DNA from 3 places in the Mesorhizobium sp. WSM1343 genome. Region 1 is predicted to be linked to each of the others. Evidence: predicted binding sites of a transcription regulator. Region 1 holds the regulator's gene; each other region holds the start of a gene.

Region 1 (5,415 bases):
GGCCGGCGGCCCATCCGCGCCGCGACATCGGCCTGAAGGCCCGTTACGCCGCCGAACGCCGTTTCCGCATCTATGGCGTCGTGGCGATTTCCGTAGGCCTGGCGTTCCTGGCAATCATGCTGATCACCATCGTCTCGAAAGGCTACACCGCCTTCTGGCAGACGACGGTATCGCTGCCGATCACGTTCGACGAGAAGGTGATCGATCCTTCCGGCAAGCGCGCAACCGATCCGAGCGTTCTGATCAAGGCGAATTATCCCAAGCTCGCAGAAAACGCGCTGGTGGCCAAGCTCGGCATTTCTCCTGATGACAAGCCGATGATCCAGAAGCTCAAGGGCTTCCTTTCGGAAGGCGCCCGCGTCCAGTTGCGCGACATCGTTGCCGCCGATCCCTCGGTGATCGGCACGACACGCGACGTCAACATCCTCGCCGCCGCCAATCTCGACTCGGCTTTCAAGGGCCAGATCGACCTCAGTGTCGAGGAAGCGCGACGCAAGGTCTCGGACCAGCAGATCGCCTGGATGAACAAGCTCAAGGCCGAGGGCGCGATGGCCGAGCACTTCAACAGCGGCCTGTTCACCTACGGCGCCTCCAGCCGCCCGGAAACCTCGGGCATGGGCGTGGCGATCATCGGCTCGTTTTATATGATGGTGATCGTGCTGCTGCTCGCGCTGCCGATCGGCGTCGCCGCCTCCATCTATCTGGAGGAATTCGCCAAGAAGAACCGTTTCACCGACCTTATCGAGGTCAACATCAACAATCTGGCCGCAGTGCCGTCAATCGTCTTCGGCTTGCTCGGCCTCGCGGTGTTTATCAATTTCCTGGGCATGCCGCGCTCCGCCGCTTTCGTCGGTGGCCTGGTGCTGACGCTGATGACGCTGCCGACGATCATCATCGCGACGCGCGCCGCGCTTGCCGCGGTGCCGCCGTCGATCCGCTCGGCAGCTCTCGGCCTTGGCGCCTCCAAGATGCAGATGGTGTTCCAGCACATCCTGCCGCTTGCCGCACCCGGCATCCTCACCGGCACTATCATCGGTCTTGCGCGCGCGCTCGGCGAAACCGCGCCTCTGCTGTTGATCGGCATGGTCGCCTTCGTCGCCGATCCACCGACGACGCCTTTCGATCCGGCCACCGCGCTGCCGGTGCAGATCTATATGTGGGCGAACGAGGCCGAACGCGCCTTCGTCGAGCGTATGTCCGGCGCCATCATCATCCTGCTCGTCTTCCTCATGGCCATGAACATCACCGCGATCGTGCTTCGGCGTCGGTTCGAGCGGCGCTGGTAGAAAAAAGGCATTTTGGTATGAACATCATGACCGAACAGTCCCTTGAAAACGCAGTGGGCGACAAGATGAAGTCGAACGAAGTGATCAAAATGCGCGGCGACAAGGTCGGCGTGTTCTACGGCGAGAAGCAGGCGCTGTTCGACGTCGATCTCGACGTCCGCCTGAACCAGGTGACGGCGCTGATCGGCCCCTCCGGCTGCGGCAAGTCCACCTTCCTGCGCTGCCTCAACCGCATGAACGACACCATCGATTCAGCACGGGTAACCGGCAAGATCACGCTCGACGAAGAGGACATCTACGACAAGAACATCGATGTCGTCGAACTCAGGGCGCGCGTCGGCATGGTGTTCCAGAAACCCAATCCGTTCCCAAAGTCGATCTACGAGAACGTCGCCTATGGTCCGCGCATCCACGGATTGGCCAAGCGCAAGGCCGACATGGATCAGATCGTCGAGTCCAGCCTGAAGAAGGCGGCGATCTGGAACGAGGTCAAGGACCGTTTGCAGGAACCTGGCACGGGTCTTTCCGGTGGCCAGCAGCAGCGCCTGTGCATTGCACGCGCCATCGCCGTGTCACCCGAGGTGATCCTGATGGACGAACCGTGTTCGGCGCTCGACCCGATCGCTACCGCTCGTGTCGAGGAACTGATCGACGAACTGCGTCAGAACTATACGATCGTCATCGTCACCCATTCGATGCAGCAGGCAGCGCGCGTGTCGCAGCGCACCGCGATGTTCCATCTTGGCTATCTGGTCGAGGAGGGCGCCACCGACAAGATGTTCACCACCCCCGACGACAAACGCACCCAGGACTACATCACCGGCCGGTTCGGCTGATCTCTGGCATATGAGGGACGAAGATCATGGGTGAACATACCGTCGCATCTTTCGATGAGGATCTGGAGCAGATCAGCCAGCTGATCCGCGACATGGGCGATCTCGCCCGCTCGATGGTCGGTGGCTCGACCAGGGCTTTGCTCAATTCGGACAATGCGCTGGCGCAGCGGGTGGTTTCCGACGACGCCATCATGGATGCACGCCAGCGCGAGCTGGACGATCGCGCCATCACGCTGATCGCCAAGCGCCAGCCGATGGCCAACGATCTGCGTGCGGTGGTCGGTTCGATCCGCATGGCCGGCGACCTCGAGCGCATCGGCGACCTTGCCAAGAACATCGCCAAGCGCGTCGGCACTGTCGGGCTGAGCGTCACGCCGCACGACCTTTCGCATTCGATCGACGCAATGGCGCAGCTGGTGCTGATCCAGGTGCAGGGGGTCGTCGACGAGTATGCCGCCGCTGACGCGGCAGCGCTTGCCACGCTCAGAAACAATGATGAACGCATCGACGTCAAATACACATCGGTGTTCCGCGAACTGCTGACCTACATGATGGAAGATCCGCGCAACATCACGGCGTGCACGCACCTGTTGTTTTGCGCCAAGAACCTCGAGCGGATCGGCGACCACGTGACCAACATCGCCGAAAATGCCTATTATGTTTTGACCGGCACGCAGTTGCCAGCCAACCGTCCGAAGCAGGACGAGACGGCAATGTCCGCGCCAGCGGCATGACAGGGGTGACCAGCCGATGATCGCGCCACGCATCATGGTGGTGGAGGATGAGGAGCCGCTAGGCGTGCTGCTCCGCTACAATCTCGAATCCGAAGGTTACCAGGTCGAAGTGGTGACGCGCGGCGACGAGGCCGAAATCCGGCTGCAGGAGAACGTTCCAGACCTTCTGGTGCTCGACTGGATGGTGCCTGCGGTTTCCGGTATCGAACTCTGCCGCCGGCTAAGGATGCGTCCCGAGACCGAGCGGCTGCCGATCATCATGCTGACCGCGCGAGGCGAGGAAAGCGACCGCGTGCGCGGCCTCTCGACCGGTGCCGACGACTATCTGGTCAAGCCTTTCTCGACGCCGGAGTTCATGGCCAGGGTCAAGGCGCTGCTGCGCCGGGCCAAGCCGGAAGTGCTGTCCAGCGTGCTCAAGGTCGGCGATATCGTGCTCGATCGCGAGTCGCACCGTGTCTATCGCAAGAAGAGCGAGATCCGGCTCGGGCCGACGGAATTCCGCCTGCTTGAATTCATGATGCGCCATCCAGGCCGCGTGTTCTCGCGCAGCCAACTGCTCGACAATGTCTGGGGCGAGACGATCTACATCGACGAACGCACGGTCGATGTGCATGTCGGCCGGCTGCGCAAGGCGGTCAACAACGGCCGTATGCCCGATGTCATCCGCACCATCCGTGGGGCGGGTTACGCCATTCGCGAGGACTGAACTCCCTCGTTTGAACTCACGCCACGTTCTTGCCGCCGAGACCGGATCTCGCCTGCACGCCCGGCGCAAAAATCTCCTGATCGACGAAGATCAGCGCCCGCATGGCGCAGCCTTCGCGGATCAGCGGCAGTTCGTTCGGCTCGGTGTCGAAGGAAATCGACTTGGAATGCTGGCCGCCGGCGGTCTGGGCAATCGCTTGCCGCAATGCCGGCTCGATCAGGTCGAAGGCGGCGGCGCTGACGCCGACCATGGCGACCGGCGCCGGATCGATCAGCGCAAACAGGCTGCCGAGGCCGTAGCCGAGCGCTTCGCCGGCCTTGCGATAGGCTTCCCGTTCGGGCCCGTCCCTCTCGCGGGCGGCGGCAGCCAGGGCGCGCATGTCGACGTCGCTGACATCGGCGACGGGTTCTGCATCCTCGCCCATCTGCCGCGCGTTGCGCCAGATGGCATAATTGCCGGCATAGGCTTCGACGCAGCCGCGCCGTCCGCAGCGACACAGCGCCCCGTTCGGCCGATGAATCATGTGGCCGAATTCGCCGCCCGAGGAATGGGTGCCGGTGAACAATTCGCCCTTCAGCACCAGCCCCATGCCGATGCCGTGCGACAAAAGGATAGCGATGAAATCGTCGCGGTAACGATCGGGATCGCGCCAGCGCAGCGCCACCGCCATCATGTTGCAGTCGTTCTCCATAATGGCGGGGACGCCGAACTCCTCTTCGAATATGTCGGCGAAGGCGATGTCGGTGTGCGGCGTGATCGGCGACCACAGCATGGCGCGGGCACGGGTGTCGGTGATGCCCTGGACGGCCAGCGCGATACGAGCGATGCTGCGCACGTCCAGGTCGGGATCTTCCAGGCGGCGCCGCACGATTGCCGTGCACTCACCGATCAGCGAGTCGCGCGACATCGTCAGCGTGTCGAGCCGGCGCTGTTCCTCGGATATTACCTGGCCGGCATAGTCGATGACGGCGACCGAGAGGAAGTTCAGCGACAGCACCACGGTCATTACCGCGGCCGCTTCCGGATTGAGGCTGAGGCCGACCTGCGGACGGCCGCGTTTGAGCGAGCCGGCCTCGCTCGGCTTGCTTTCGGTCAGGATGCCTTCGACGATCAGGTCGGATGAGATCGCCGAGATCGTCGAATGGCTGAGGCTTGTGGTTGCGGCGATCTCGGTGCGCGACGGCTGTCCGGCGCGGCGCACCGCGGCGATCACCATCGCGCGGTTGCGGCGGCGCAAATCGTCGTGGCGGATTCCGACCGACATGCTCTTTCATATCCTCCCGGTCGCCGCGGTTCTTCCTGCCCTGGAACGCTGTCGGTGACGCGGTCAAATACTGGCAGAAGCCGCGCGCCGTGTCATTTATTTATTCCGAGGCCCGAAAAAAATTCGAAACGACATCAAAATCCATCAGAATCGATGTTGACAGCGTTCGGGCGTTGGCCCAGTATTTTTTCGAGGCTCGAAAAAATAGGGCCTTTGTGCCGGCCTTCGGGCCAGTTTGGTCGCGCCATACGCGGCGCAGGGAGGATAATATGAAAAGATTCACAGCCGCCATCCTGGCGGGTGCCGCCATGTCGCTGACGCTCGCGTCTGTCGCGCAGGCGAAGGACAAAGTCGTCGGCGTTTCGTGGTCCAACTTCCAGGAGGAACGCTGGAAGACCGACGAGGCCGCCATGAAGACGGCGATCGAGGCCGCCGGCGACAAGTACATCTCCGCCGATGCGCAGTCCAATCCCGGCAAGCAGCTTACGGACGTCGAAAGCCTGATCTCGCAGGGCGCCAATTCCCTGATCATCCTGGCGCAGGATGCTTCGGCCATCGGCCCGGCCGTGCAGAAAGCCCTGGACGAAGG
Region 2 (5,415 bases), 820 kb from region 1:
CGGATGAGGGGTGCTCCAGCTTGGCGCCGACGGCACTCCGTCACCCACCCCTCAACCGTCTCGGCGCTGCGCGCCGATCCACCTTCTCCCACAAGGGGAGAAGGAAGAACTGCCCCTCAATGCCCCTCGAACCCAATCAGCGTCCGCACCGGCACGCCAAGCGCCTCCAGCTTGGCACGGCCGCCGAGGTCCGGCAGGTCGATGACGAAACAGGCGGCGAGGATGTCGGCACCTATCTGGCGCAGCAGCTTGACCGCCGCTTCAGCCGTGCCGCCGGTGGCGATCAGATCGTCGACCAGGATCACTTTCTCGCCCGGAGCAACACCGTCCTTGTGCATCTCCATTTCGTCCAGCCCGTATTCCAGGCTGTAGGCGACGCGCACCGTCTCGTAGGGCAGCTTGCCCTTCTTGCGGATCGGCACGAAACCGGCCGAGAGCTGATGGGCGACGGCGCCACCAAGGATAAAGCCGCGCGCCTCGATGCCGGCGATCTTGTCGATCTTCTGGCCGGCATAGGGATGCACCAGTTCGTCGATGGCGCGGCGGAAGGCGCGCGCATTGCCAAGCAGCGTGGTGATGTCGCGAAACAGGATGCCGGGCTTGGGATAGTCCGGAATGGTGCGGATCGCGGCAAGCAGCGTGTCTTCGAGCGAGGATTTCATGGGGCGAGATTACCTGAAACGGAGGTTGTTGCGCGACAATTGTTCGATCGAGCTGCAGCCCATCAGCTTCATGCCGCGTTCGATCTCGACCCGCATCTGTTCGAGCGCCCGTTCCACGCCGGGCTGGCCGGCCGCCGCGAGCGGAAACAGATAGTAGCGGCCGACGCCGACGGCCTTGGCGCCGAGCGACAGCGCTTTCAGCACGTGTGTGCCGCGCTGCACACCGCCATCCATGATGACGTCGATCCTGTCGCCAACGGCATCGACGATCTCGGCAAGCTGGTCGAACGCCGCCCGCGAGCCATCCAGCTGCCGCCCGCCATGGTTCGACAGCACGATGCCGCTGCAGCCGATGTCGACAGCGCGTTTGGCATCCTCCACCGACATGACGCCCTTGAGGCAGAACGGACCGGACCAGAGCTTGACCATCTCGGCGACATCGTCCCATGTCATCGACGGATCGAGCATCTCGGTGAAGTAACGGCTGATCGACATCGTGCCGCCGCCCATGTCGACATGCTCGTCGAGCTGCGGCAGCTTGAAGCCCTCATGGATGAAATAGTTGATCGCCCAGGCCGGCTTGAGCGCGAACTGCGCCATTCCGGTAAGGTTGAGCTTGAAGGGAATGGCAAAGCCGGTTCGTTTGTCGCGCTCGCGGTTTCCCCCGGTGATGCTGTCGACGGTCAGCATCATCACCTCGACGCCGACCGCCTTTGCGCGCTGCATCATCGCCCGGTTAAGACCGCGATCCCGATGGAAATAGAACTGGTAGACCTGCGGGCCGCTGCTGATGCTGCGCGCCTCCTCGAGGCTGACAGTGCCCAGCGACGACACGCCGAACATCGTGCCGTATTTGGCGGCGGCCTTGGCGACCGCGCGCTCGCCCTGGTGATGGAACAGGCGCTGCAAGGCGGTCGGCGAGCAATAGAACGGCATCGCCAGCTTCTGGCCCATGACCGTCACCGACATGTCGACCACGCTCACCCCGCGCAGCACGTTGGGAACGAGGTCGCAGGTCTCGAAGCTTTCGGTGTTGCGGCGATAGGTGACCTCGTCGTCCGCCGCGCCGTCGATGTAGTTGAAGATCGGTCCCGGCAGCCGCTGCTGCGCCATGCGGCGGAAATCGGAAAAGTTGTGACAGTCGCTGAGCCGCATCATCGAATTCCAAAGGCCATGGCGGGACAAGTTTCTCGCCACCGTTCGATGCATCGAATATCAACCTGTTGTCGGCGTGCCAACGGACTATTTTTCGAACCGCCCTTCGGACATGGCCATGAGCAAAAAGGGACGCCGAAGCGCCCCTTTCTGGTCTGATCCGATTGACGAAGATTACATGCCGAGATCCGAACGAAGCTCGGCCCTGGCCACTTCATATTCGGCCTTGAAGTCGTCCCGGTTGAGCAGGACCGCGGCGATGACGCTGCCGGAAATCCTGCCCATCTCGACGTCGGACGCATAGTGGATGCCGCCGACCTCGCGGTTGTGGGCGTATTCGGCCGCACGCGCCATGATCTCGGCGCGCTTTTCCGGAACCATATCGGACAGGATGATGCCCATCATGGTGCCGACGGTGGCGTGGCCGGACGGCCAGGAACCCGAACTCGACAGCTTGACCGCCGGCTTGACGAGGTCGCTGAGCTGGTGCGGACGCGGGCGCTTCCAGATATCCTTGGCCGGATCGACGACGGCGCCTTCGGTGGCCACGACGCGGTCGAAGAAGGCGCTGAATTTGGGCAGCGTTTCCTTGTTGAATTTCGGCCCCATGACGTTGGCGAAGCGCCAGACATTCTCGTCGGCATCGGCGACGGCGCTGGCTACCATCTCGGGCGTGCGTGTCACCTGCAGCATCAGCACCTCGCCGAGTTCGGCCTTGGTCTGCGCCGAATCGTTTGCCGGCGGCGGCGGCAGGATCATCGTCAGGTCGACATCCTTGTTGGTGACGAAAGGCTGGGCGTCTTCCGCTTGCGCGGCCGAGCCGACGATGAGCAGCAACAGGCCTGCCGCGAGCGATGCGTATCTTTTCATGGGTGCGATCCTTTGATGAGAGCAGCACAGGATCGCCGGATGCGGTGACGGCCATGTGACATGGCCGGCTTCTGGAAATGCAAAAGGGCGCCTCTCGGCGCCCTTCGTGATCACTTGATCGTGTGGCTTAATGCGCCACGCCTTCCCACACCTTGCGCTTGGTGAGATAGACCAGCGCGCCGAACAAAAGCAGGAACACCAGAACGCGAAAACCGGTCTTCTTGCGGTCTTCCATATGCGGCTCGGCCGCCCATGCCAGGAAGGCGGAGACGTCGCGGGAATACTGGTCGATGGTCTGCGGCGCTCCGTCATCATAGGTCACCTGACCATCGGAGAGCGGCTTGGGCATCTTCAGCGACACGCCGGACATGAAGTACGGATTGTAGTGGGTGCCTTCCGGGATGACCATGCCGGCCGGCGGCGTCTGGTCGTAGCCGGTCAGCAGCGAGTGGATATAGTCGGGGCCGCCCGCGTCGTACTGAGTAAAGATATCGAAGACGAACTGCGGAAAACCGCGTTCGACACCGCGAGCCTTGGCCAGCAGGGACATGTCTGGCGGAGCAGCACCGCCATTGGAGGCAGCGGCGGCTTCCTCATTGGCGAAGGGCGGCGGGAAGTGGTCGGACGGCTTGCCGGGACGGTCGAACATGTCGCCGGCATCGTTGGGACCGTCGTGGATGGTGTACTCGGCCGACAGCGTCTTGATCTGCGCATCGGAATAGCCGAGGTCCGACAGCGTGCGGAACGCCACCAGGTTCATCGAATGGCAGGCCGAGCAGACTTCCTTGTAGACCTTGAGGCCGCGCTGCAGCTGCGCCTTGTCATAGGTGCCGAATGGGCCAGTGAAACTCCAGTCCATTTCCTTCGGCTCGTCGATCGGGAAATGCGTCGGATTGGCCACATTGTGTGCCTCTTCGGCGGCGATCGCCCGAGTGCCCGCGGCCCCAGCGGCGACGGCCACAAGGCCGATCAGCGCCAGCGAGGTGAGAATCTTTTTCATGCCAAATCCCCTTAGATTCTCTACCGCTCAGCCTTTGGTTTCCGGAGCCGCCGTAGCGCCCGCCGGATGTCCGCTGCCGCCCTTGTTCTTCTCGAGCACCGCCTCGGTGATCGAGTTCGGCACCCGTCGCGGCGTCTCAATCAGGCCGAGCACCGGCAGCGCGATCAGGAAGAAGGCGAAGTAGAACAATGTCGCCATCTGCGCCATGAACACATAGCTGCCTTCCGCCGGCTGCGAGCCCAGCCAGCCAAGCAGGATGGCATCGGCCACGAACAGCCAGAAGAACAGCTTGTACCAAGGGCGGTAAACCGCCGAGCGCACCTTCGAAGTGTCGAGCCACGGCACCAGAAACAACATGACGATGGCGCCGAACATGCATAGCACGCCGCCGAGCTTGGAGTTGATCGGCCCGACATTGAAGGTGATGGCGCGCAGGATCGCGTAGAACGGCAGGAAGTACCATTCGGGCACGATGTGGGCCGGCGTCTTCAGCGGGTTGGCGACGATGTAGTTGTCGGGATGGCCGAGATAGTTCGGCAGGTAGAAGACGAAATAGGCGAAGAAGAACAGGAACACGATCATGCCGAACGCGTCCTTGATGGTCGCGTAGGGGGTGAAGGCCACGGTGTCGGTCTTCGACTTGACCTCGATGCCCGTCGGGTTCGACTGGCCGACGACATGCAGCGCCCAGATGTGCAGCACGACAACGCCGGCGATCATGAACGGCAACAGATAGTGCAGCGCAAAGAAACGGTTCAGCGTCGGGTTGTCGACGGCAAAGCCGCCGAGCAGCAGCTGCTGGATCCAGTCGCCGACCAGCGGAATGGCGCTGAAGAAGCCGGTGATGACGGTGGCGCCCCAGAAGCTCATCTGGCCCCACGGCAGCACGTAGCCCATGAAGCCGGTCGCCATCATCAGGAGATAGATGATGCAGCCGAGGATCCACAGCAGTTCGCGCGGCGCCTTGTAGGAGCCGTAATAGAGGCCACGGAAGATGTGGATGTAGACGGCGACGAAGAAGAACGAGGCGCCGTTCGAATGCATGTAGCGCAGCAGCCAGCCCGAATTCACGTCGCGCATGATCTTCTCGACCGAGCCGAAGGCCAGATTGGTGTCGGCCGTGTAATGCATGGCCAGCACGATGCCGGTCAGGATCTGCGCCACCAGCATGATCGACAGGATGCCGCCAAAGGTCCATGCATAGTTGAGGTTGCGCGGCACCGGATAGGCAACGAAGCTGTCATAGACCAGCCGCGGCAGCGGCATGCGGGCGTCGAACCAGCGTCCGAGACCGGTTTTGGGCGTATAGGTCGAGTGTCCCTCGCTCATCGAAATATCCCCCTGCCTCAACCGATAAGGATCTTGGTATCGGAAATGAACTTGAATACCGGAACCGCCATGTTCTCCGGCGCCGGGCCTTTGCGGATGCGGCCGGCGGTGTCGTATTGCGAACCGTGGCAAGGGCAGAACCAGCCGCCGAAATCGCCTTCCTGGCCAAGCGGAATGCAGCCGAGATGCGTGCAGACCTGAACCATCACCATCCAGGCTTCCTTGCCGGGCGTGGTGCGATTGGCGTCGGTCGCCGGTGCGTCGGCCGGGAGATTGGCGTTGCGGGCGATCGGATCCTTGAGATCGGCCAGCTTGACCGCCTCGCCGTCCTTCATTTCCTGTTCGGTGCGGTTGCGGACCACGACCGGCTTGCCGCGCCATTTGACGATCAGCGACATG
Region 3 (5,415 bases), 2.9 Mb from region 1:
CGGGATTGAAGGTGGCATTGCTGCCGTCACCACGCGGAATGACGTGGGCGATCTTGCAAGCAAGGTCCTCCACCTCGAACTCGGTGATGCGCTTGGCAGCGCTGCGGCCGGTCAGAAGCTCCTTCCAGCTGTGCTCGAAGCCCATGCCGAACGGCGACAGCAAGCCAAGGCCCGTGACGACGACACGCCTCATCGCAGGTCCTCCCCGGTGATGACTGCAGAAAGCGTCAGGCCGAAGCCTTGTCGATGTACTTCACGGCATCGCCGACGGTCAGGATGGTCTCGGCCGCGTCGTCGGGGATCTCGACGCCGAATTCTTCTTCGAACGCCATGACGAGTTCGACCGTGTCGAGGCTGTCGGCGCCCAGATCATCGATGAAGCTCGCCTGCTCCGTCACTTTGTCGGCATCGACGCCAAGGTGCTCGATGACGATCTTCTTGACGCGCTCTGCGGTGTCACTCATTTGGGCATCCTCGTCTTTTGTTTGTCTGTCTTCGTTAGCGGGCAGAATGCCGCTAATCAAGCTGAAAGATGGTCCTGCCGGAAACGCAACGACTACGGACCGATTTTTGCCCGAACCGCCGGGTTGCGGGCCGCATTACACGAAAAATAGCTGAGGTCCAAGCCGAAATGGTCTCTTTACACAACCCGCCGGCGTTGCTGCAGAACCTCGTTCAAATCATAGCCATGCCGCCATTTACGTGGATGGTCTGGCCGGTGACGTAGGCGGCTTCGTTGGAGGCGAGATAAGCGACGGCGGACGCGACTTCGACGCTGGTGCCCATGCGCCGCGTCGGGATCGCCGCCATGATCGCCTCTTTCTGCTTGTCGTTGAGCTTGTCGGTCATTGCCGATTCGATGAAGCCTGGTGCAACGCAGTTAACGGTGATGTTGCGGGTGGCGATCTCCTGCGCCAGCGACTTGGAGAAGCCGATCATGCCGGCCTTGGAGGCGCAGTAATTGGTCTGGCCGGGGTTGCCGGTCACGCCGACCACCGAGGTGATGTTGATGATGCGGCCATGGCGGCGGCGCATCATCGGATGGGTGAGTTCGCGGGTGAGCCGGAAAACGGCGGTCAGATTGACCTCGATCACGCTGTCCCAATCGGCATCCGACATGCGCACGAACAGCCCGTCCTTGGTGATGCCGGCGTTGTTGACCAGGATGTCGACGCCTTCGAGATCGGCCTCGGCTTTCTGGCCGAGCGCCTTGACGTCGTCACGGTTGGACAAATTGGCCGGGAACAGCTTGACCCGGTCGCCAAGCTCGCTAGCCAGCGCGTCCAATTTCTCGATGCGGGTGCCATGCAGGCCGACGATCGCGCCTTGCGCATGCAGCATCCGGGCGATCGCCTCGCCGATGCCTCCCGATGCGCCGGTGACGAGCGCCTTGCGGCCAGTCAATTCGAACATTTTTGTCTCCTGATTGAGAAGAGAACACCCCTTTGCAGGGAATGGGATCAAATGGGGCTTTATGCAAGCGCTGCTAGCGTCGCCTCGACCTCAGCCGCCGAGCCGACCGACGCAGTGGCGATGTCGCGGTTGATGCGCCGCGCCAATCCCGAAAGCACCTTGCCGGCGCCAATCTCATAAAGCGTGGTGACGCCATTTGCGCCGAACCACTCCACGGTCTCGCGCCAGCGTACGCGGCCGGTTATCTGCTCGACCAGGCGGCGGGCGATCTCGTCCGGATCGCTGGTCGGGCTGACCGTGACATTGGAGAGGACGGGAACGACCGGCGCATTCTTTGTCACACCGGCGAGTGCGTCGCGCATGACGTTCGCGGCCGGCGCCATCAGCGCCGAATGGAAGGGCGCGGACACCTGCAGCATCAGTGCGCGCTTGGCGCCTTTCTCAGTGCACAGTTTCGCCGCCAGTTCGACCGCGGCCCTGGCGCCGGAAATGACCAGTTGGCCGCCGCCATTGTCGTTGGCGATCTGGCAGACGGAGCCTTTGGCAGCCTCGGCGCAGGCTGCTTCGACATCGGCCTGTTCCAATCCGATGATCGCCGCCATGGCGCCCTCGCCGGCCGGCACCGCCGCCTGCATGGCATTGCCGCGGATGCGCAGCAGCCTGGCGGCATCGGCAACCGAAACGAAGCCAGCGGCCGCGAGCGCCGAATATTCGCCCAGCGAATGACCGGCGACATAGGCGATCTTGCCTTTCAGCGAGAAGCCGCGCGATTCCAGCGCCCGGATCGCGGCCAGCGACACCGCCATCAGCGCCGGCTGCGCGTTGGCGGTCAGCATCAACGTCTCTTCCGGCCCTTCCCAGATCAGCTTCGACAGGTTTTCGCCGAGCGCGTCGTCGACTTCCTGGAAAATTCTGCGCGCCTCGGGAAAGGCCTCGGCGAGATCCTTGCCCATGCCGACTGCCTGGCTGCCTTGTCCAGGAAAGGTGAATGCAACGGCCATGCGCGGGCTCCCAAGGGCTGGTTTTGCTTGCCTGATAGACGAGTTTTTCTTGCCTGTGACGCAAGGCAGGCCGCCAAGTCAAGCCCGGTTCGACCCTGCTCGACGGCAGCTTCATCCGCCGAGTGCCTGTTCCGAAAGGCTTTTTGGCGATCACTCCTGATGAAAACCGCTCACGATTCGTTTGCTGGCTCTTCTTATTTTGGCCACAGGCGCTAGCTTTGCGTGACAATTCCATGACAATCGAGTGACGTGCTTGTCGCTGGGTGGGGAAGTTAAAGTGGCAAAGAGTTACAAACGCGCCGGCAAGGCCGCGCCACAGTTCCTGGAAGACGACCCCTCCACCGGCTATCTGCCGGGCAGGAGATGGCCGGTCGTGCGCTATGGGCTGATCAGCCTGGCGATCGCCGCCGTCCTGGTGTTTGCCATCGAACTGATCGTGCGCGGCGACTTTGCCGGCACGGTCTCCTTCTTCCTGCAGCCGCTCAAGCCGGGCTGGACCACCATCGTCGTGTTCGCGCTGATCCTGATCGGCCTCGATGCGGTGCTGGGCCGCAGCCATCAGAGCCTGATGATCGTCGCGCCGCTGACGCTATCGCTTGCCTTCGTCGGCCACCAGAAGTCGCATTATCTCGGCGATCCGCTCTATCCGACCGATTTCCTCTATGCCCGCCAGATCTTTGCGCTGTTGCCGCTTTTGGTGCGCGACCGGCCGATGACCGCGCTCGCCATGGTCGTCGGCATCGTCGCCGGCCTGTCGCTGCTCGTCTATGGCTGGCGGATGTGGCGCCGCAAGGTTCCCGCACTCAGCCGCAAGGGACGCCTTGCGCGGCTGACGCTGGCAGTGCCGCTGCTCGCCTTCTTCGTTTCGATCATGGACTATGCCACGTTCTCCTGGACCAGGGACCGGTTGCAGATCATCCCGATCATGTGGGACCAGAAGGAAAACTATGCCTCCAACGGTTTTGCGCTGGCCTTTGCGCTCAATGTGCCGATGGCGCATGTCTCTGCGCCGCCGGGCTATTCCGACAAGGCGATCGCGGCGATCGCCAGGCCCGATGTGACCGCCTCGGTGCCGGCCGAGAAGCCTGACATCATCATCGTCATGAGCGAGTCCTTCTGGGACCCGACCAAGCTGCCCGGCGTCACCATCACGCCCGATCCGATCCCCAATGTGCGGGCGCTGCGCTCCGGCTCGATGTTCTCGCCGGAGTTCGGCGGCATGACCGCCAATATCGAGTTCGAGGCGCTGACCGGCTTCTCCAACGCGTTCCTGCCGGCCGGCAGCATCCCCTACCAGCAATATGTGCGCACGCCGACGCCGTCGCTGGCAACCTTCCTCAAGAGCCAGGGTTATCGGGCGCGCGCCATCCATCCGGGCACCAACTGGTTCTGGAACCGTGGCGCGGTCTACGCCGATTTCGGCTTCAACGATTTCAAGTCGGAAGAGACGCTGCCGCCAATGCAAAAGCGCGGGCCACTGGCATCGGATGCCGCGATGACCGACGAGATCATCAGCGAGGCCGACGCCAGCGAAGAGCCGGTATTCTTCTTTGCGGTCAGCCTGCAAAACCACGGTCCCTACGAACCGAACCGCTATTACAGTCCCACGCACAGGGTGCAGGCGCCGATCAGCCAGTGGGCGCGCGAATCGCTGCTCAGCTACGCCGAAGGCTCAGCCGATGCCGATCGCGGTCTCGAACGCCTCGTCGAATGGGCAAAGACACGCTCCCGCCCAACCGTGATCGCCTTCTTCGGCGACCATCTGCCGCCGCTCGGGCCGGTCTATGTCGAAACCGGCTTCCTGAAGGACAATGTCGCGCCGCGCAAGGAAGCGTCGCCCGAGGCTGCCCTCGAGCATCATGAGACGCCGCTGGTCATCTGGTCGAACCGCACCGGGCCGGCTGAGCACATGGGCGCTGTCAGCCCGGCCTTCCTGCCCTATCATATCCTGAAGACGGCCGGCATCAGCCATCCCTACTACACCGGCTTCCTGGGCGAGATGAGCGAACACTACCGTGTCGTCGACCGCAATTTGCTGCTGACGCCGGCTGGCGAGGCCACGCCCGATTGGGCGCGGCAGAAGGAGATCGATCCGGCGATCCGCGATTTCCGCCTGCTGCAGTACGATATGATGTTCGGCAAACGCCACGCAGCGCCCGACTTCTTCCCCGAAACGGTCGACAAGATTGTCGCCGCGCATACGAGTTGAGGCCAGCGATTTCCTCAGAGCCTGCTGGTCCGTCTCGGTTCGCGTGTTCAGTTGGTCAATTGCAGCTTCGTGAAGTTGTTGGCGATCTGAAGGAACACGTTCGGCAGTTTGGTCGGATCGTTGACGGCATAATAGTTGCTCGGATCCGAGGCGCAGGCGCTGTAAAGCGCACGGTTGGCTGCGGTGTCGGATTGCAGCACCATGGTGTAGATCTGCACGCCCTCGTTCTTCAATTGCGTGCAAACGTTTTTGGTCCAGCCGTCGACATTGCGCGCAGCGGTCGTCTGGTTGTCCGATCCGAAGCGGCCGCCAGCCAGATAGCCATAGGATGTGTAATCCGACTTTGTCGGTTCTTGTTCGCTGGCGCCATAGACGACGTTCTCGCCGTCGGTGAGCAACAGCACGATCTTGCTGATGCCGGGCGTCTTCCACGGCGCTCCGTCGGTGTAGGGCGCGGCGGGCGACAGCACACGCATACCCCATGACAGGCCCTCGGAGACATTGGTACCCGAGCCATTCCACTCGGTCATCTGACTGGCCGCCTTGCGCAGCTTGTCGAAGTCGTCGGTCAGGGGGACCACCGGGGTCGGACACGCACGGTTGGGGCCGACAGTGACGGGAGAGCCGATCTCGGTGATGAGTTCCTTGGCGGGCGCAACATATTTGGCGATCTTTTCCCTGGCATCCCTGTCATCGGGCGACAGAAGTTCGATGAGATTGCCGAGCAGGTTGCTGAGATCGATGCCCAGAATGTTGATGCCCGACTGGGCAAGCCTGGTTTTGTCGCTGACA

Evidence for each region. Region 1 encodes PhoB, which activates phosphate uptake and scavenging genes when phosphate is short. Its sites were predicted from a motif close to TGTCATNNANCTGTCAT; they were not measured.
Region 2: the regulator PhoB is predicted to act here: its motif matches at 2,732-2,748, upstream of AC0NIL_RS11090 (acid phosphatase).
Region 3: the regulator PhoB is predicted to act here: its motif matches at 2,637-2,653, upstream of AC0NIL_RS24115 (LTA synthase family protein).

Annotation. Positions count from the first base shown of each region.
Region 1 covers NZ_CM148370.1:1,487,798-1,493,212, forward strand. The annotation lists gene pstA (phosphate ABC transporter permease PstA) at 1-1,286, shown strand, start outside; gene pstB (phosphate ABC transporter ATP-binding protein PstB) at 1,304-2,122, shown strand; gene phoU (phosphate signaling complex protein PhoU) at 2,149-2,856, shown strand; gene phoB (phosphate regulon transcriptional regulator PhoB) at 2,873-3,562, shown strand; gene AC0NIL_RS07210 (ROK family protein) at 3,579-4,826, opposite strand; gene xylF (D-xylose ABC transporter substrate-binding protein) at 5,096-5,415, shown strand, end outside.
Region 2 covers NZ_CM148370.1:2,310,092-2,315,506, reverse strand. The annotation lists gene AC0NIL_RS11100 (adenine phosphoribosyltransferase) at 117-662, opposite strand; gene AC0NIL_RS11095 (alpha-hydroxy acid oxidase) at 672-1,817, opposite strand; gene AC0NIL_RS11090 (acid phosphatase) at 1,992-2,687, opposite strand; gene AC0NIL_RS11085 (cytochrome c1) at 2,815-3,687, opposite strand; gene AC0NIL_RS11080 (cytochrome b) at 3,715-5,016, opposite strand; gene petA (ubiquinol-cytochrome c reductase iron-sulfur subunit) at 5,034-5,415, opposite strand, start outside.
Region 3 covers NZ_CM148370.1:4,899,819-4,905,233, forward strand. The annotation lists gene fabF (beta-ketoacyl-ACP synthase II) at 1-193, opposite strand, end outside; gene AC0NIL_RS24100 (acyl carrier protein) at 228-464, opposite strand; gene fabG (3-oxoacyl-[acyl-carrier-protein] reductase) at 676-1,413, opposite strand; gene fabD (ACP S-malonyltransferase) at 1,473-2,414, opposite strand; gene AC0NIL_RS24115 (LTA synthase family protein) at 2,668-4,623, shown strand; gene AC0NIL_RS24120 (pilus assembly protein) at 4,671-5,415, opposite strand, start outside.